2 linked regions of the Rosistilla oblonga genome follow. The protein of the gene in region 1 binds, or shares a complex with, the protein of each later gene. Links are inferred from orthologs where the notes say so. Each region holds a gene or a part of one and is shown on either strand. Other genes may lie near its edges.

Region 1 (9,591 bases):
TTGGTATGCTGGCTGCGGAACGAGATCGCCCCCCGAAGGCGCTGAGATATCAGCCGCCTATTCACCTCTTGGTGTTTACCCACACGAGCGTGGAACTAGCCTGCCATCCGACCGATGCGATTTCCCTTGGGAACCGACATCTCTTGTTGGCTAGGTTGGTACCGGTACTGCATGACGTATGCGTCTTCGCAGGTATCGTCGTAGAAATCGCGAAGCACTGAAACCGCTTTGAAGCCACTGTTGCGAAAGAACAGTTGAGCATCGAGATTGGTTTCGCGAACTTCCAACATGATCCGATTGCGACGATCGTGCGACAGCTTGCCAACCAACTTACCGATCATCGCTTGGCCAACGCCACGATGACGGACCTCCGGATTGACGGCAAAGTTGAGGATGTGCAAACGGTTCTTGTGCAGTTCGTAAATCATGAAGCCGACGACCTGGTCGTCTTCTTCCGCAACCATGCCGATGCAGTTCCGCTGACGCAGGCAGCGGATAAACTCATCTTCCGACCATGGGAATTCGAAGCTTGCCGCTTCGATGTCGAGCACCGACGGCATATCGCGACGAATCATCCAACGAATATGTACCGTGGTGGCTGAACTTTGAGAATGTTCCATTACCGACTCCTTCCTCGGGCGGAGGCTGTGACGCCTTAGTATACATCAACGTAAGACGCGAATCCTTCGACGTCTCAAGTCCCATTCGTTGACGGGGGGAGATTATCAGAAGGAGCCCAGAACGCCAAGAGAAATCAGGTCAGTTTTTACCCCTAGTTTTCAATACAATTTGTTCGTTTTTACTCGCATCTACAGCGATATTGCTGTTGCGTTGAAAGCCGCTTTCGGCATCACTCGCCGATCGGCACAAACGTTTCGCCCGCGGTTGCGTCACCGCGACCACCGACCCTATCGCTCCGCTTCGACTGGCGGATCCACAGGTGCTGTTTCGGCGATCTCCTCCGGAACGCTTCCCCCGCCGCGCTCGAGACTCGACAGAATAAGTCCGGCGACTAAGAGGATTGCACCGAGCACGCGGATGCCACTCGCCGACCGCTGGTGAAAGCCAGCCAAGCCGTAGTGATCCAACAGCAACGATGCAATCGCTTGGCCGGTCACGATCAACGCGATCCATTGCAACGCCCCGATCCGCGGTGCAAAGATCATCGACATCGTTACTAGGAACGCACCGATCGATCCTCCCAACCAAGCCCACCACGGGAGCGATGCGACCGAATCGGTGAAGCGAGGCGGAAAGCGACCGCTGAAGATCGCAATTACCACCAGCACCAACAGGCCGGTTCCGAAAGAGACGATGGCCGCATGCAACGGATGCCCCATCTTCCGCGACAGCGTTGAATTGACGCCCGGCTGTGCCGCCAAGCCCGCACCGCCGATCAGCGCCGTACATACGATCAACAAATACATCCAACGCGACAACGAAGACTCCGAGTTTTAGTAGGCTTAGCCAGCCCCGCCGTCAGCACACTCCGCCGCCCTCGCGTGGCCGCCTTATCATCGACCAGCCGCCGCGGCGGGTCAACGTGCCAGCAAACCCCGATCTGACAGCAAAACCAATCTGGCTTGACCTTGTCGACGCGACGGGGGTAATGTGCCGCTGGTAACTAGCATTTTGTCTCGCCATCTCGGCAGCGTTTGAATTCCTGGGTAAGGATGCCCGCCATGATTAATACCTGCATCGCCCGTATCGCACGACTTGGGCAATCCGCGTTTTGGGGATTGCTGATCGTCGCATGTTGTGGCTGTCTGAGCCCCTGGTTGGGAAGCAAGGACGACCAAAGCGAAAACGAAGTGGCGGCAGTTGAAGAGCTTTTCCAAAGCGAAGACCGCCCCAAATTGGTTCGCGACGCAACGGTGTCGATGGGCATGCATCCGGTGAAATTGGAAGCGATTGCGATCGTTAATGGTTTAGCCGGCACCGGCGGAATCCCCGAGCCTTCGCCGCAACGCGATGCGATCCTGTCGGAATTGAAGACCCGCAACGTCAACGATCCCAACCAGTTCCTCGATTCCAACCAATCGGCGATGGTTTCGGTCGAAGCCTTTTTGCCCGCGGGCGTCCAGAAAGACGACCCGATCGATCTGTACGTTCGGATCAGCACCCGATCGACCGCCACAAGTATTCGTGGCGGTTGGTTGATGCCCGCTCGTTTGCAAGAGGTTCGCCTGTTGAACAATCAATTGCGCAGCAGCGACATGTTGGCGATGGGGACCGGCCCAATTCTGATCCGCAGCGCCTACGAAGCGGGTGACGAAACGGCGTTGATTCGCGAAGGCGTGATCCCATCGGGCGGCCGCAGCACCAAATCGCGCAGCATCGGATTGATCATCCGCCCCGCGTTCCAGCACGCCTTCATCTCCGCACAGATCGCTAACGATATCAATCGCCGGTTCTTCTTTTTCGATGGCACCAGCCGCCGCGGCATCGCCAACGCCAAAGAAGACGATTTCATCGAACTCTCAATTCACCCAACCTACCGCCGCAACATCCCGCGTTTGATGTCGGTCGTCCAATCGATCGCTATCAAAGACACGATGGATGCCCGGCATGAGCGGATCAAAGATCTGACGGCGCGTTTGACCGAACCATCGACAGCGGCCGCCGCCGCGTTGCAACTCGAAGCGATCGGCGATGATGGAGCGGTACCACTGAAGGTCGCCGCCACCGTTGCCGATCCCGAAATCCGGTTTTATGCCGCCGAAGCACTCGCCTACTTAGACCAAGTCGATGCGATCGACCCGTTGGTCGAACTGGTTAAAACCGAGCCGGCGTTCCGGTACCGCGCCCTGTTGGCGTTGAGCATCCTGGAACATCGATTGGCCGCCGAAGGACTCCGCGAACTGATGGACGAATCGAGTGTCGAGACGCGTTACGGCGCGTTTCGCAACTTGCGTGAACGTCCCGATCGCGAACTGCTGGTGCCGGGAACCGAGATGGCCGAAGGCTACTCCTTTTTCCACGTCGCTTCGAAAGCCGAACCACTTGTCGTCGTCAGCACACTCCGCTTTGCCGAAATCGTCGTCTTTGGCGGCCCGGTGCCGATCCGACCGCCAAAATATCTGATGGCTGGTTCGGGAATCATGGTTCGCGGCGACGATCAGGGCAAGCTGCGGATCAGCCGATTCCAACCTGGCAAACCCGATACCCGCAGTGTTTCGCAGGCGACCGTCGGCGGTTTGATCAAGGGAATCGCCGACGTCGGCGGCAACTACAGCGACGTCGTCGAAGTGCTGCGACTCGCCAAAGAACAGGGAGACCTAGAGGCTCGTTTCGCCATCGATCCGCTCCCCAAAACCCTCCGCACCTACCACCGCGAGACGGAGTCGGAGAGCGAAGACGGCAACTTCGAAGAACTGGGCCCCAGCGACATCGATCCCCCTGTCGGAAGTGGCAAAAAGGAATCGTGGTGGAAGTTTTAGTGCGTCGCGGAGCTGAAAAACGCTACAAATCGCCCGAAAAATGGCCATTTGAGGCCGACAGACTCCACCCCGCGCTAACATAATAACTATGAACTGAGAGGTGCCTTACCCCTTTCCGCCCGACGCGCCAACGATACCCCCCGCATGCTCAAAGCCCTTGAACTGGCAGGCTTCAAAAGCTTTGCCGACCGAACCCGATTCGACTTCCCCGACGGCATTACTGTCGTCGTGGGTCCGAACGGTTCTGGCAAGTCGAACATCGTCGACGGCATCAAATGGGTGCTCGGGTCGCAATCGGCCAAAAGCCTACGCGGCAAGGACATGTCCGATGTGATCTTCAAAGGATCGCAAAGTCGCAAAGCTGCCGCGTCGGCCGAAGCGACAATCGTCTTCGACAACGCCGCCGGCACGCTGCCAGTCGACGCTCCCGAAGTTCACGTCACCCGCCGCGTCTTCCGCAGCGGCGAGGGAGAGTATCTGATCAACGGCGAACCGTGCCGCTTAAAGGATGTCAAAAATCTGGTCCGCGGTACCGGGATCGGAATCGATGCCTACAGTCTGATCGAACAGGGCAAAGTCGATCGGATGCTCAACGCCAGCGCTAAGGATCGTCGCGCGATCTTTGAAGAGGCGGCCGGTATCAGCCGCTTCAAAGCGAAAAAAGTCGAAGCCGCACGGCGGTTGGCTCGCGTCGATCAGAACTTGGTTCGATTGGGCGACATCGTCGACGAGGTCGCCGCGCGACTCAAAAGCATCAAGAGCCAAGCGACCAAAGCGGAACGCTATCGGATTCAAAGCACCCGGCTAAAAGAACTGCGGATGCAGGTCGCGTGGACCGATTGGCAAGAGTTCTCCAATTGTCTGGAGCAGACCGATTCGGAGCTGGCCGAAGCCGAGGCGACGCGTGAAGCGGTGCAAGCCGAACTGGCCGGCGTGAGCGAATCGCGTCAGCAGTTGGAGATGAGCCTGCAAGCCGTGGCGATGAAGGCTCAATCGGTCGAATCCAGCCGCACCGAAGCGTCGCGGCGGATCGCATCGCTTGTCGGTCGCCGCGATGCCGACACCACAGCTCGCCAAGACATCGAACAATCATCCGCTTCGCAGCGCCGGCGACTGCAGGTCCTGCAAGCCCAAGCGGGAACGGCGACGGCCGAACTGCGGCGTTTGGAATCGCGGCTCGCCGATGCGGTTGAAATGGGAGCCAAGGCGAAGGCGATCGCGGAGGCGGCTGAGGCGGAGAACACACGAGTCGGTCAGCATGTCGACCACGTCCGCCGCAGCAGCTTGGAAGCCGAGCAACAGCATCTCAACGCGCTCCGCGAAGCGAGCGAACTCGATGGCCAGATGCAGCGGCTGAATCAACAGATCTCCGAAGCTCAACGCAGCGAAAAGGTCCTCGAGCAACGGATCTCCGCTCAACAAGCCGTCGTTAAACGGTTGACCGATGATGCGGAGCGATGCCAAAAAGTCGTGGCCGATCTCGATACGCAGATCGAAGCGTATGCGGTCCAGATCGATACGATGGAAAACGAATTGGCCGACCGCCGCCGCGTCCTCAATCGCCGCCGCGAAGAGATCGCGGCGTTGCAGAGCCGTTTGCACGGGGTCAGCGAACGGCTGAACGTTCTGGAGGATTTGCAGCAGCGCCACGAAGGTGTCGAAAACGGTGTCCGCGATGTCTTGGACGCCGCCGCCCGCGACGACTCCGGACCGCTTGCCAGTTGCCACGGGATCGTCGCCGATCTGTTCGAAGCCGATGTCCATGTCGCTCCGCTGATCGATGTCGCTCTCGGTGGCAAGTCGCAGTTTCTAGTCGTCAGCGGCGATGAGATCCAGCGGGCTGTCGCTGCGGGAGCTGTCAAATTGAGCGGCCGCGTTGGTCTGATCCGAATGGATGAACTGCCCAGCGTCCGTCCCGGTGAACGGATCCGCTTGGATGGCCTCGCGGGAATCATCGGCCGCGCCGATCGGATGGTCAAAGCGGGCGAGAAGATCGAACCGTTGGTCCGGCATCTTTTGTGCACGACCTGGTTGGTCGAATCGCTAGAGATCGCGTTGGGACTGAGCCGGTTGAGCGGAGCGGGTTTGCGGTTTGTGACCCGCAACTGCGAACTGCTGGAACGCGACGGCAGCGTCGTGATCGGCCCGGCTCGAGCGGCCGCCGGTTTGGTCAGCCGCCGCAGCGAACTCGCCTCGGCTCGCAAAGAACAACAAACCTACCGCTACCAGCTGGAAGAATCGGACAAGGAAGCGTCGCGGTTGGCTGCCAACGTCGAACAGCGCGACGCCGAATTGCACCAGATCATCACCAAGCACCGCGACGCGGTCACCCAGCGAGCCGCTTCGGGCGCGACGCTGACCGCGGCGACCGATGCCTTGGACGCGCAAGTCCATGCGTTGCGATCGTTGACCGAAGAAGCCGAATCGATCCACCGGACTCACAACGAAAGCCAGGTCGAACTGGTCGAGGTGCGGCAGGCTCTGGCCGGGTGTCGCCAGCGTGCAGAGCGATACGAGAACCAACAGGAAGAGTTCAAGCAGACTCTACAGTTGGCTCAGGACGAAGAACGCCAGGCCTCCGATGCGTTGATGAAAGCCAACGTCGAACTGGCTCGCAGCGAACAACGCAGCGAGGCTTTGGAGACCGCGATCGAACAGGTCCGTCGCGATCAAGGCGAACGGCGAGAAGCTGTCGACGAAGTCCGTCAGCGGTTGAATACCGAACTGCAGCGTTTGCAAGATCTCGATCGCCGAATGCTCGACGCTTCCTCGGAACTGAACGAACTGTACCTTTCCGAACAGGCCGACGGCGACGCGTTGAAGGCGTTGGCGGCGGAGGTCAGCCGAGTGCGAGTCGACATTTCGGCGAAGCAAAAAGAGATCGACGCGGTTCAAAAGCGGGTCAACAAGGCTGCCGAACAGGTCCACGCGATCCAACGCCGACGCGACACCGCCGATGTCCAGCGGGCGAACCTCGCCCAACGGTTGCTGGACGACTACGAGATCAATCTTGCCGAAGTGCCGATTCCCGAAGACTTCGAACCGCCCGAAGATCGCCAAGCGGTGGAAAAAGAGATTACCGATCTGCGGCAACAGGTGCAGAAATCGGGATCGGTCAACATGGAAGCGCTCGAAGAACTGGAAGAGTTGCAAGAGCGTTACGACATGCTGCACGGTCAGTATCAAGACTTGACCGCCGCCAAGGCGTCGCTAGAACGGATCGTTAACAAGATCAACGCCGATTCGCGGCGGCTGTTCCTCGACACGTTGGAAGCGATTCGGACCAACTTCCAAACGCTCTACCGTCGCTCGTTTGGTGGCGGTAGCGCCGACCTGATCCTCGAAGAAGGTGCCGATCCGTTGGAAGCCGGTGTCGAGATCATCGCAACTCCGCCGGGTAAGCCGACGTTCAGCAACACGCTGCTGTCCGGTGGTGAAAAAGCGCTGACAGCCGTTGCGCTGCTGATGTCGATCTTCAAATATCGCCCCAGCCCGTTCTGCGTACTGGACGAAGTCGACGCACCGTTTGACGAAGCGAACATCGGCCGGTTTGTCAGCGTGTTGCAGGAGTTTCTCGAGCACAGCAAGTTTGTCGTCGTCACCCACTCCAAAAAAACGATGACCGCCGCCCACACGCTGTACGGCGTCACGATGCAGGAATCGGGCGTTTCGACACGCGTCTCGGTTCGCTTCGAAGATGTCAGCGAGGACGGGCACATCAGCGAAGAGGCGGTTAAGCGATCGAAAAACGACGAAGCTGCTTAACCGAGTTCGCAATCATGGTCCAACCTCACCACCCGATCCGCTAAGCTGGCACGGCATCGCAACCAACACGCCAGCAACACCGATTCACCAGTTCGGCCGAACATCGTCTTTATGGGATTCCTCAACGTCACGCTGTTGTTCGGACTCGCCGCAGCCGCGATTCCGATCGCCCTGCACCTGCTGGGACGACGCGAACCGCAGCGGCTGGAATTTCCCGCTCTCCGCTTTCTCACCCAGCGGATCGAAACCAATCGCCGCCGGATGCGGGTCCGCCATTGGTCGCTGCTGCTGCTTCGCGTGCTAGCTCTAGCCGGGCTCGCGTTGGCTCTCGCCCAACCGCACGTCCCCAGTGCTCGCGGCGGCACATGGCTTTCGGTCGGCATCATCGCCGTTTTGGGAATGGCCACCGCCGCGATGGCCGCTTGGGCATTTGCTCAGCAGAAATCGTTGCGATTTGTGCTCCCGCTAGCGGTCGCCGGCGGCCTGTTATTACTCGGAGCGACCGTCTGGGGCACTGCGGTCGCGGCGACTGAAAAGACTCCCATCGTCAACAGCCAGCGCCCCTCGGCGGTTGCGATCGTGGTCGACAATTCGGTGCGGATGACCTACCAAACCGATGACGGATCTCGGCTGGAAATCGCTCGCCAATGGGCCGGCTGGATCGTCGATCACTACACCGACACGAGCACCCTGGCGGTTCTCGACCGCAGCGTCAAACCAACGGTTGCTGCGATCGATCTCGCGGCGGCGCGGCGGTCGATCCGGCGGCTGGAACCGCTGCAAGTGGTACAGCCTTTGGAACAACAGATCGAAGCCGCCGCGGCGCTTGTCGCCAACAGCCCCTTCGAGCAGCGCGTCGTCTATGTGATCACCGACCGAACCGCCGCCAGCTGGAACCGATCGGCGACGCTCTCGCTGCCCGAAGGCGTCGACCTACAAGTGATCGATGTCGGTTCGGATGTCGTCCAAAATCGTACCCTCGGCGACGTGCAGGTCGCTTCGGAATCGGTAGCTCGCGGGATCCCGGTGCCGGTGCAAACCCAGGTCGCCAGCGTCGGTGATTTCCCGTCGGGCCAGGTCTCGGTCGAACTGCGGTTGTACGATCGCGATCCGACCCTCCCCGTCATGCGCGATGGAAAAACAGTTTTCCCCGAGGCGCAAGTGATCGATCGCCAGCGAGCCACGATCGCCGATCCGGCTCGCAGCGACATCACGCTGTCGCTGCCGCCGCTGGAACCGGGAGTCCATCATGCCGAGATCGCGCTCAGCGAAACCGATGCATTGCCGATCGACAACACGCGTTATCTGACGATCGCCGTGAATCAACCGCCGCGTGCCCTGCTGGTTTCCAACAATTCCAATGAGCGACGCGTCATCGAACAGGCGTTGGCGCTGCCGGGTGTCAGTGGCAGCGGCAGCGTCGACTACGACGTCGATGGAATCCCGATGTCCGAATTGCAGCAGACGACACTTTCCGATTACCGCGTGATCGGCCTGTTGGATCCTCCGCGGCTGTCGACAGCTCAACAAGACCTGCTGACGGCGTGGACTCAGCAAGGTGGCAAGCTGTGGATCAGCTTGGGCCCCGCTTGGGAAGAGCAGGAAGAACAAACCGATGACGATCCGTTGATCGGTCGCGTGGTCCGGCAGTGGCGAGTCCCCGAACCGGGACACTGGATCGATACGCAGCGGAGCGGCCATCCGGCGCTGCGACCGTTTGCCGCCGTCGCGGGCAACGTTCCCTGGCAACTGTACCCGATCTATCGCTACTGGCAGATCGATCGCCAAGAGAGTGACGTCGTGATCGCTCGATACACCGATACTCAGCACCCCGCGATGATCGATCGAGCCATCGGGGCGGGGCGGTTGTTGATGTTCACGACTCCGCTGCCCGGAATCGACGGCCCGGGGCGGCGTTGGAACGAACTGTTCAGCACCAGCGAAGAGTATTGGCCGGCGTTTCTGTTGGTTCGTGGCGCGTTTGACTATTTGGCCGATCGCGACCCGGGAACGCTCAACGTTCGCGTCGGCCAGCCCGTCGGACTGAAGACAGCCGATGGAGCGCCGCATCGGTATCAGTTGTTCGCTGGTTCCGCAGCCCCCGTCGTCGTCGAATCCAGTGGCAGCCAAGTTGCCCCCGGTCCGGCCGCCGTCGCCGGAAACTATTGGTTGCGCAGCAGCGGCGAGACGCTCGGCTACAGCGTCAATCTGGCTCCCGCCGAAACCGACCTGCAGCGGATCTCGACCGACGACCTGACCGCGATCCTCGGCGCCGACCGCTACAAATTGGTCACCGAGCGGGAACAGATCGATTGGTCGGCGACAACGGGATCCAACGCCCAACCCTTCTACGCCCAGATGATGTTGTTGGTCTGCGGCGTGTTTG
Region 2 (8,155 bases), 2.2 Mb from region 1 along the record:
CATCTTGGAGCGAGCGGGGATCTCGTCGGTCGCAGGCGTTGAGTTCGACCTCGATGCGATTGAAGAGGCAAATCAGCAGACATCGGATGCCGCTTCGGAAGTCGATTACGTCAAAGAGCAGTTGGCGATGCTGCAGCAACAGATCAGTGCGCAAGCGACGCGCAGCCAGTCGCCCGAAATGCTTGGGTTAGCGCGTAGCGTCAACGGACTCGAGAAACGACTCGATCAGGCCAAGAACTCTCTGGGACAAGCTGCCGTAGGAGTCCATAGCTCCGTCCCCGCCAGGCATCGAGCAGGCCTGACGCCGCCAGATGAACTGTTCAAAGCTGGCCCAAGCAGCCCCGAAGTGACGACGAGCCGGTTGCCTACAATCGTCGCGCCTACGGAATCGCGATAGTCGTAGCCTTGCGGAGCTAAAGTCGCCCAGCCGATACGTGGTATTCGCATCGATTGCTCGTGCGTCGGACCCGCGATGCGGCATCGTGGTGTGATGCCGTGCGTGATCCAAAGAATGCGTTCGCCGGTCGAAACGCTTGGCGAATCGACCGGTACGGGCGTGGCTCGCTGGCGGTTGGGGATTGCGACCGCCGCGAGTGTCGAAACCGCTATCAGCTACTTAGCGACGATTTGGCCAGCTACCAGAGCGCTGCCGGTGAGGTCGCCGGGCAGATCGGTATGGACGATCAATCGTTGGCTCTTCGAGCCCGCTTTATCACCCGCGGTGATCTTCAGTGGCAAGACGTGCATCTTCTTCGATTCTGCGTTGGCTTTGTATTCGATGCTGAAGCCTTCGGCCTTGATATCGGTCAAGCGGAACGGTTTATCGCTGCGAACAACCAACCGTTGCTCCGACGATTCGCCTGGTTTCAGGTTGCCGATCGCCATGACTTGCGGGCTGACGATGACTGCGGGTCGGACTTCGTAGGTGACTTCCAAAGGAACACGTGGCATCGCGCGGTCGTTGGTGATCACGACGATGTTCGTGTGTGCTTGGCCCGGTTCGGCGGCACCGTCGAACGCGACATTCAACTTGTAGGAAACGCGGCCTCCGTTGCGGGAAACCTCTTCGAACGCAGCGGCGACGTTGGGCGAAGGCGATTGGACTTCGACGATCTTCCAGTCGCTGCGGCCAGCGTAAGTAACACCGATCTCTTTGTGGACCGATTCACCCTGCATCACCGATCCAAATTCGACTTGTCCGGGATTGAAGACGATGTCGCGGCGGATGTAACCATCGACTCGCAATTGGACTTCGGCATAATACGGCTTGTCGATCACAACGGTCAGGGTCGCTCCCTTCTTGCCGTGGAACGAACCGGTGTTGAAGCGGGCCAGGATATGTCCTGTTTCGCCGGTCTTAAGCGTATGGTTTTCGATGATCGGGGTGGTGCAACCACAGCTAGCCCGAACCGTGGAGACGTGGACGTCTTCCTTATATAGGTTCTTGAACGGGAACCGGAATTCGGTTTTGGCTGCGACCGCGACCGTTCCAAACTCATGCTTCTTGACGGGAAACATGTTGTCAGCCCATTCGACTGCGCCAGCTTGCGGGGCGACCAATGCGATCAGCATCAACCCGCAAACGCCTCGTACCTTCAGAGTGTTCATCGTCTCAAATCCCCATCCAAAATGTTTGTGATCAAAGCCCTCGGTTTCGAGCCAGCATTTGACTGCCCCGGTAAATACGGTTTCCGATCCCTTTCCGGACAGCAACGCCACGGAAACCGTGTCGCGCGATCGCATCCTTGCAACTCAAAAACCCGCCAGAATCAACGAAGTCTAGAACGCTTAGTTGGGTTCCGAGGCTATTGCTACTATTTTACGCAACTATTTTTTTCAAAAAGTGCGTGACGTTTTCGGGAATGAATGTTTTGTCCGCAGCGGGACAGGCAGGATGTAACGACTGGGAGGGATGGTTAGCCTTTCTGTCTGCATGATAGTACCATTCCAGGGGCAACTCAACCATCACTCACGAGATCCTGCGTTGCCCAACATGTGGTCGCTTGGGGGGGAATCCTAAGTCGATTGCAGGTCGAAGAGGTTGTCCGATCGCGCGAAGGCGCCCGGGAAGATTTCACAAAAAAACCCAGATTTCTTGCGAAACCTGGGTGATCGTTTTGAGAGAGCGAAACAAGTGCCTAGACTTGCTTGTCGTCGATCCAGCTCATCAGCGAACGCAGACGCTTGCCGACGTTTTCGATCTCGTGACCTTGCTCCAGACGACGGGTCGTCTTGAACATCGCAGCACCGCCGCGGTTCTCCAAGATCCAGTTGCGAGCGAAGGTGCCGTTTTGGATTTCGGTCAGAACTCGCTTCATCTCTGCCTTGGTTTCAGGCGTGATGATTCGCGGGCCGGTGACGTAGTCGCCGTATTCAGCGGTGTTCGAGATGCTGTAACGCATGTAGCTAAGTCCGCCCTGGTAGAACAGGTCGACGATCAGCTTGACTTCGTGCATGCACTCGAAGTAGGCCATCTCGGGTTGGTAGCCAGCTTCGACAAGCGTTTCGAAGCCCGCTTTGATCAGTTCGCTCAAACCGCCACAGAGAACCACTTGTTCGCCGAACAGGTCGGTCTCGGTCTCTTCTTGGAAGGTCGTCTCGATAACGCCACCACGGGTGCCGCCGATGCCCTTGGCATAAGCCAGACCGATCTGCTTGGTCTCTTCGCTGGCTCCTTCGCCCAAAGCGATCAAGCTGGGGACGCCGCCACCCTTTTCGTATTCGCTACGGACCAAGTGCCCGGGGCCCTTGGGGGCGACCAACAGGGTGTCGACACCGGTTGGCGGTTCGATTTGGCCGAAGTGGATGTTGAAACCGTGCGAGCACATCAGGACGTTGCCTGGCTGCAGGTTGTCGCGGATCTGAGCCTTGTAGATGTCGCCCTGAACTTCGTCGGGGAGCAACAGGTTGACGACGTCGGCCTTGGCGGTCGCTTCGTCAGCGGACATCGGTTCGAAGCCGTGGCTCTTGGCCAAATCGTAGTTTGGTCCGCCGGGGCGTTGGCCGATGATCACATCGCAGCCGCTGTCGCGAAGGTTCTGCGCTTGGGCGTGGCCCTGCGAACCGTAACCAATAATCGCGATCGTCTTGCCTTTCAGGTGGGACAGATCGGCGTCGTTGTCGTAATAAATCGTGGCCGCCATGTGGAGTGTTCCTTGTGCTATCGTGGCGTAAGTCGGTTTGAACAATTGGACGATTTTCGGCTTGTATTCGACGGGGCGTTCCAGCGTCAGCAGACGCTTTGGCTCCATCGATGCCGGCGCGTTGAGAACGCGTTTATTCGACTGGCTCTTCGCTCACCGCACCGCTGCGGACCATGGCGATTCGCCCGGTTCGAACCAGTTCGATGATTCCGTAGGTTCGCATCCGTTCGATGAACGCTTCGACCTTGCTTTCGCGTCCGCTCATCTCGATCGTGATTTCGTCGGGACCGACGTCAACAATCCGGCCGCGGAAGATGTCGACAAGTTCGCGAACTTCCGATCGCGAAGGGCCAGGAGCCGCTTGCACCTTGCACAGCATCAAATCGCGTTCGACGAAATCGGTCGCACTGATATCCATCACGCGGACGACGGTCACAATCTTTTCCAGCTGCTTGCGGACCTGCGCCAGCGTCTTCTCGTCTCCCACCACGACAAAGGTCATGTGAGACAAGTGGGGATCGTCGGTTTCCCCGACTGCCAATGAGTCGATGTTGTATCCGCGCGAGGCCAACATCCCCGAGATGTGCGCGAGCACACCGGGAACATTCTGAACGAGGGCCGATAGAACGTGTCGCATGTTGTGTTTTTGGACCGTGGTTGAATCCAGGCTGAAGCCTGGCCGTGCGAGAAAAGACCGCATCATAGTTGTGGGTTTTCCTGGGGACAAGGGTTGGTAATCCGCCAAACGTGAATGAAAGTGTTTGTCGTTGCTGTGCGCTGCCGGAAATTGCGGCTTTCGCGGTAAATCGACTTGGGCAAACCGTTCGCCGAGGGCGAACTTTGAACGCTTGACTGAGACCCTTGCGGGCGGTTGAGGTTCATGGGATCGTGAGAGCTGCCCCATCGATTTTGAAGCCCGATCTGGCGTTCAAGGCGAAATAACGCCACATTAGTCGTTTGCCAACTATCGTTTTGGCACGCTAGAAAAGAGTCCGGTCGATCGTCGTCGACCCCCGCCGCGCCGGCCCAGTTGCCGCCGCGTCGTCCGGCAAATGCCTCGAAAGCTTTCCCCATGACCTTCCGAATCGATTTGCCAGCCTACCGCGGTCCGTTGGATCTGCTGTTGTATCTGGTCCGCCGCAGCGAGTTGGACATCACGACGATGTCGCTGGCAAATGTGGTCGACCAATACCTGGAATATTTGGAAGTTTTGCAGGATCTCGACGTCAACGGCGTCGGCGATTTCATCGATCTCGCCTCGACCCTGGTCGAATTCAAGAGCAAGGCGGTCCTTCCGCAGGCCGACGACGAACAGGAAGAAGAGGTCCTCGAAGACCCTCAGGAAGAGCTTGTCGAGCGGTTGTTGGAGTACAAGCGATTCCGCGACGCGTCGAGCATCTTGGACGAGATGGGAGAGCAGTGGCAGCAGCGGTATCCGCGGATCGCCGACGATCTTCCCCCCCGACAGATCGATCCCGGCGACCAACCGATCGCCGATCTGGAACTGTGGGATCTGGTCAGTGCTTTTGGCCGGATCATGCGCGAATCCTCGGGGCCCCCGCCAACACAAGTCGTCTACGACGACACGCCGATCCACGTCTACATGCAACGCATCCACGAACAATTGCTGAAGGTCGACGAGGTTCGCTTCTCCGACTTGTTCGACCTGGGGGCTCATAAGTCGGCGATGATTGGTATCTTTCTAGCGATCCTAGAGTTGGCAAGGCATTACGGTGTGTCGACCCGGCAGGAAGCCGGCGGCATTGATATCGTAGTCACCCGAGGTGAACGGTTCGAGACGGAGCTGAATGTAAGCGAGGTCGACAACTACGACGCCAGCGCCGTCGATGAAACGAACTTGCCCATTAAAAAGTCGTCTTGAGAGAGTTGATGTTCGAAAATATTCCGTTGCGGAAGTGTCAGCACGCCGGACTAACCATCGAAGGCTATTCGCGCGCCGCCGTGCAAACGTGTTGGCGCATCCCCGAACTGAAGTGTGGTTTTGATCTCGGCGTGCAGCCCTGGGACTTCATGGGAACGCCGACTTGGTTTGTCAGCCATACCCACCTGGATCACATCGCCGCGCTTGCTGTCTACGTCTCCCGCCGGCGGATGATGAAGATGGATCCGCCGGTGATCTATCTGCCAGCCAATTCGATCGATCACTGCCTGGCGATGCTTCGCAGCTTTACCCGCTTGGACAAAGGGGCGATGCCGTGCGAACTGCTACCGGCCGAGCCGGGGGACGAAATCGAACTCTCTCGCGAACTTGTCGTCAACGTCTTCCCGACCCGCCACACGATCACCTCGGTCGGTTATATGGTCAGCGAGCGGAGGAAGAAGTTAAAAGAAGAGTTTCAGGGACTGCAGGGGACCGAGATTCGCGATCTCCGCATGAAAGGCGTCGAGGTCTCGCACGAGACGCGGATGCCGATCCTCGCCTACACCGGCGACACCCAGCCGCGCGGACTCGATGACAATCCGGAGGTCTTCGATTGCAAGATCTTAATCGCGGAGATGACGTTCATCGCCCCGGACCACCGTAAAGAAAAGATCCATAAGCACGGCCACATGCATCTGGACGACTGGGTTGCGCGGAAGGATCGCTTTAATAATGAACTGATCATCGCGTCGCATTTCAGCACGCGTTACAGCGACCAACAGATTCGCCGGATGGTCGAAAAGAAACTTCCCGGGCTGTTGGGCGGCCGGTTGAACCTGTGGTTATAAGAAACCAAACCGATCTGGAATTGGAGGCTCCGGCGCGATTGGACACGCCGCGAGCGGCGTACGTCCATGTTCCGTTCTGCCAGCACCGTTGTGGGTACTGCAATTTCAGCGTTCTTGCGGGGCGGGACGATCTTGTCGACGCCTACCTCGACGCGTTAGAGGCTGAACTGACGCGATTGGTCGAACCTCGCACCGTCGACACGCTGTTCGTCGGCGGCGGCACTCCGACCCACTTCGACGCCCCTGCCCTTACCCGTTTCCTGCGTCTTGTTGGCCATTGGTTTCCCCTTTCCGGTGGCGCTACCGAGTTCAGTGTCGAAGCGAATCCGAACGATATCACGCAGTCGAAGCTGGATCTTCTGAAGCAATTTGGAGTCGATCGGATCAGTTTGGGAGTGCAGTCGTTCGACGCCGCCAAGCTGAAAATACTCGAGCGGACGCATTCACCCGGCGAAGCGAGGCGGGCGATTCAGTTGGCGGCAGAGACGATCGGGAACGTTTCGATCGACCTGATCTTCGCGACACCCGGCGAAACGCCCGACGCGTGGCGAGGCGATCTTCGCGATGCGGTCGCGATGCCGCTGAGTCATCTGTCGACGTACGGTTTGACGTTTGAAAAGGGGACGCAGTTCTGGAACCGGCTGCAGAAAGCGACGATCGCCACGGTGATCGAAGAGGACCAGTTGCAGATGTTCCGCGATGCGATCGCGATTCCCAAGGCCGCCGGTTTTGAACACTACGAAGTCTCCAACCACGCGATGCCGGGGCGGCGCTGCCAGCACAACATGGCGTATTGGCGGGGCGTTGGATGGTACGCTGCCGGTCCTGGAGCGGCGGCGTTTGTCGACGGTCGCCGCGAGGTCAACCATCGCAGCACGACAACCTATATCAAGCGGTTGTTGCGCGGCGAATCGCCGATCGCTGAGTCGGAGACGTTGACGCAGGAGCAATTGATTCGCGAGCGGGTAGCGTTTGGGCTGCGGATGTTGGCCGGAGTCGAACTGACCGAAGTGGGCCCGCTGCAAGTGATCGACCAGTTGCTAGGGAAGCAGTTTCAGATGCTGACCGAGATCGGGATGTTGACGCGAACCGACAATCGAATCGCTCTGACAGCCCAGGGGCTGTTCGTGAGCGATTCAGTGCTGTCGGAGATTCTCTAGCCGCAACGGTCGCCGCGGCGAGTTATTCCGCCGCCACATCATCCATGCTGGCCAGGTAACCCTTCATCCATTCCAGGATCTCTTCGTTGGAGATCGTCGCTTCGATGACTTCCATCGGTGCGGCGGAGACCGAGTGCAAGCAGCCTGCCAGCGAATCGATGATCTCATCCTCGGTGCGTCGCAGCGCGGTGACCAGGCGTCGGCAGATACTAGGCCCAGCCGGCGCCGCTTGCTCACCATATTCGGCGAGAGCTGCGGAGAGTGGGATCGCGGCGGACCATCGATTTTCGAGAAGATCGCCGACGTGTTCGAAGACGATTTCGTTAGGGTCGATCGCCATCAGCGCGATCCCTGCCGATGCGGCGATCATATCGACGCGGTGGGTCAGCAGATGTTCCAGGGCGGGAGCGGCACTCTGGGCGGCCGGCCCAATCGTGCGAAGCGCCTCGGCCGCGACCAGGACGACCTGTTCATCGCGCGATCGCAACATCTGGATCAACGCGGGAACAAAGGCTTCCCGCGACTCGTCGGTCCGATTGGCAACCTGTTCGGCCGCCAGGAACTGATACGATTCATTGGACGACACCATCTGTTCGGCCAGCTGCTGCATCGAGCTTTGCGGACCGGGAATCGTCGTCGCGTCGATGATCATCGTGCAGGCAGCGGGCATCGACTTCATCGCTTGTTTGAAAGTCACCTGCGCATCGGCTCGCAGCAGTTTTCCCCAAGCGGGATCGGTTTCGTTCCGCAGTCGGGCCAAACAGGCTGCGGCGTAACCGAGGTCGGCCGAGGTCAGGTAACCTAAAGTGCGGAGCGATTTGATGGTGGGAGCTGGCGTGCTGCAACACGATTCTTTGACGCTGCTGTTGCAGACGGCGACGACAAATCCGCCGCAAAGCGTTGCCAGTTCGGTGAGCCATTGTCCCTGATCGGGCATCTCGCGGCTGTCGAACTGTCGCAGGCGGTAGTGCGAGACTTCGTGAGCCAGCGTGGTGACCAACCGCGGCCCGTCGCTCAGTGCTGCTTGAGGGACTCGGACTTTCGGCGCGTCGCCAATTTGGTGAACCGCCGCGTCGGGACCGCCATCAGCGACCTCGATCGGCAAGCCGGAGACATCGACTT

Evidence for each region.
Region 2: the proteins of smc (region 1) and CA51_RS11885 are in contact, whole or in part, in a crystal structure (PDB 3ZGX), measured with the Bacillus subtilis proteins. The link is inferred for Rosistilla oblonga from one-to-one orthologs.

What each region holds. Positions count from the first base shown.
Region 1 is NZ_CP036292.1:5,570,104-5,579,694, forward strand. What follows is about bases 3,217-7,405. They hold smc (chromosome segregation protein SMC), read left to right. Parts: upstream 3,217-3,584; coding sequence 3,585-7,205; downstream 7,206-7,405. Other genes in these bases: CA51_RS19720 (flagellar basal body P-ring protein FlgI), read left to right, coding at 3,217-3,440; CA51_RS19730 (BatA domain-containing protein), read left to right, coding at 7,317-7,405. Outside these bases: rimI (ribosomal protein S18-alanine N-acetyltransferase), read right to left, coding at 96-620; CA51_RS19715 (DMT family transporter), read right to left, coding at 909-1,439; more of CA51_RS19720, read left to right, coding at 1,683-3,216; more of CA51_RS19730, read left to right, coding at 7,406-9,591. UniProt on the Bacillus subtilis protein: Required for chromosome condensation and partitioning.
Region 2 is NZ_CP036292.1:3,339,526-3,347,680, forward strand. The notes cover bases 3,368-6,120. They hold CA51_RS11885 (segregation and condensation protein A), read left to right. Parts: upstream 3,368-4,215; coding sequence 4,216-5,025; downstream 5,026-6,120. Other genes in these bases: ilvN (acetolactate synthase small subunit), read right to left, coding at 3,368-3,780; CA51_RS11890 (MBL fold metallo-hydrolase), read left to right, coding at 5,034-5,873; hemW (radical SAM family heme chaperone HemW), read left to right, coding at 5,864-6,120. Outside these bases: CA51_RS11865 (hypothetical protein), read left to right, coding at 1-397; CA51_RS11870 (DUF1573 domain-containing protein), read right to left, coding at 613-1,608; ilvC (ketol-acid reductoisomerase), read right to left, coding at 2,139-3,143; more of ilvN, read right to left, coding at 3,277-3,367; more of hemW, read left to right, coding at 6,121-7,033; CA51_RS11900 (HEAT repeat domain-containing protein), read right to left, coding at 7,056-8,155. UniProt on the Bacillus subtilis protein: Participates in chromosomal partition during cell division. May act via the formation of a condensin-like complex containing Smc and ScpB that pull DNA away from mid-cell into both cell halves.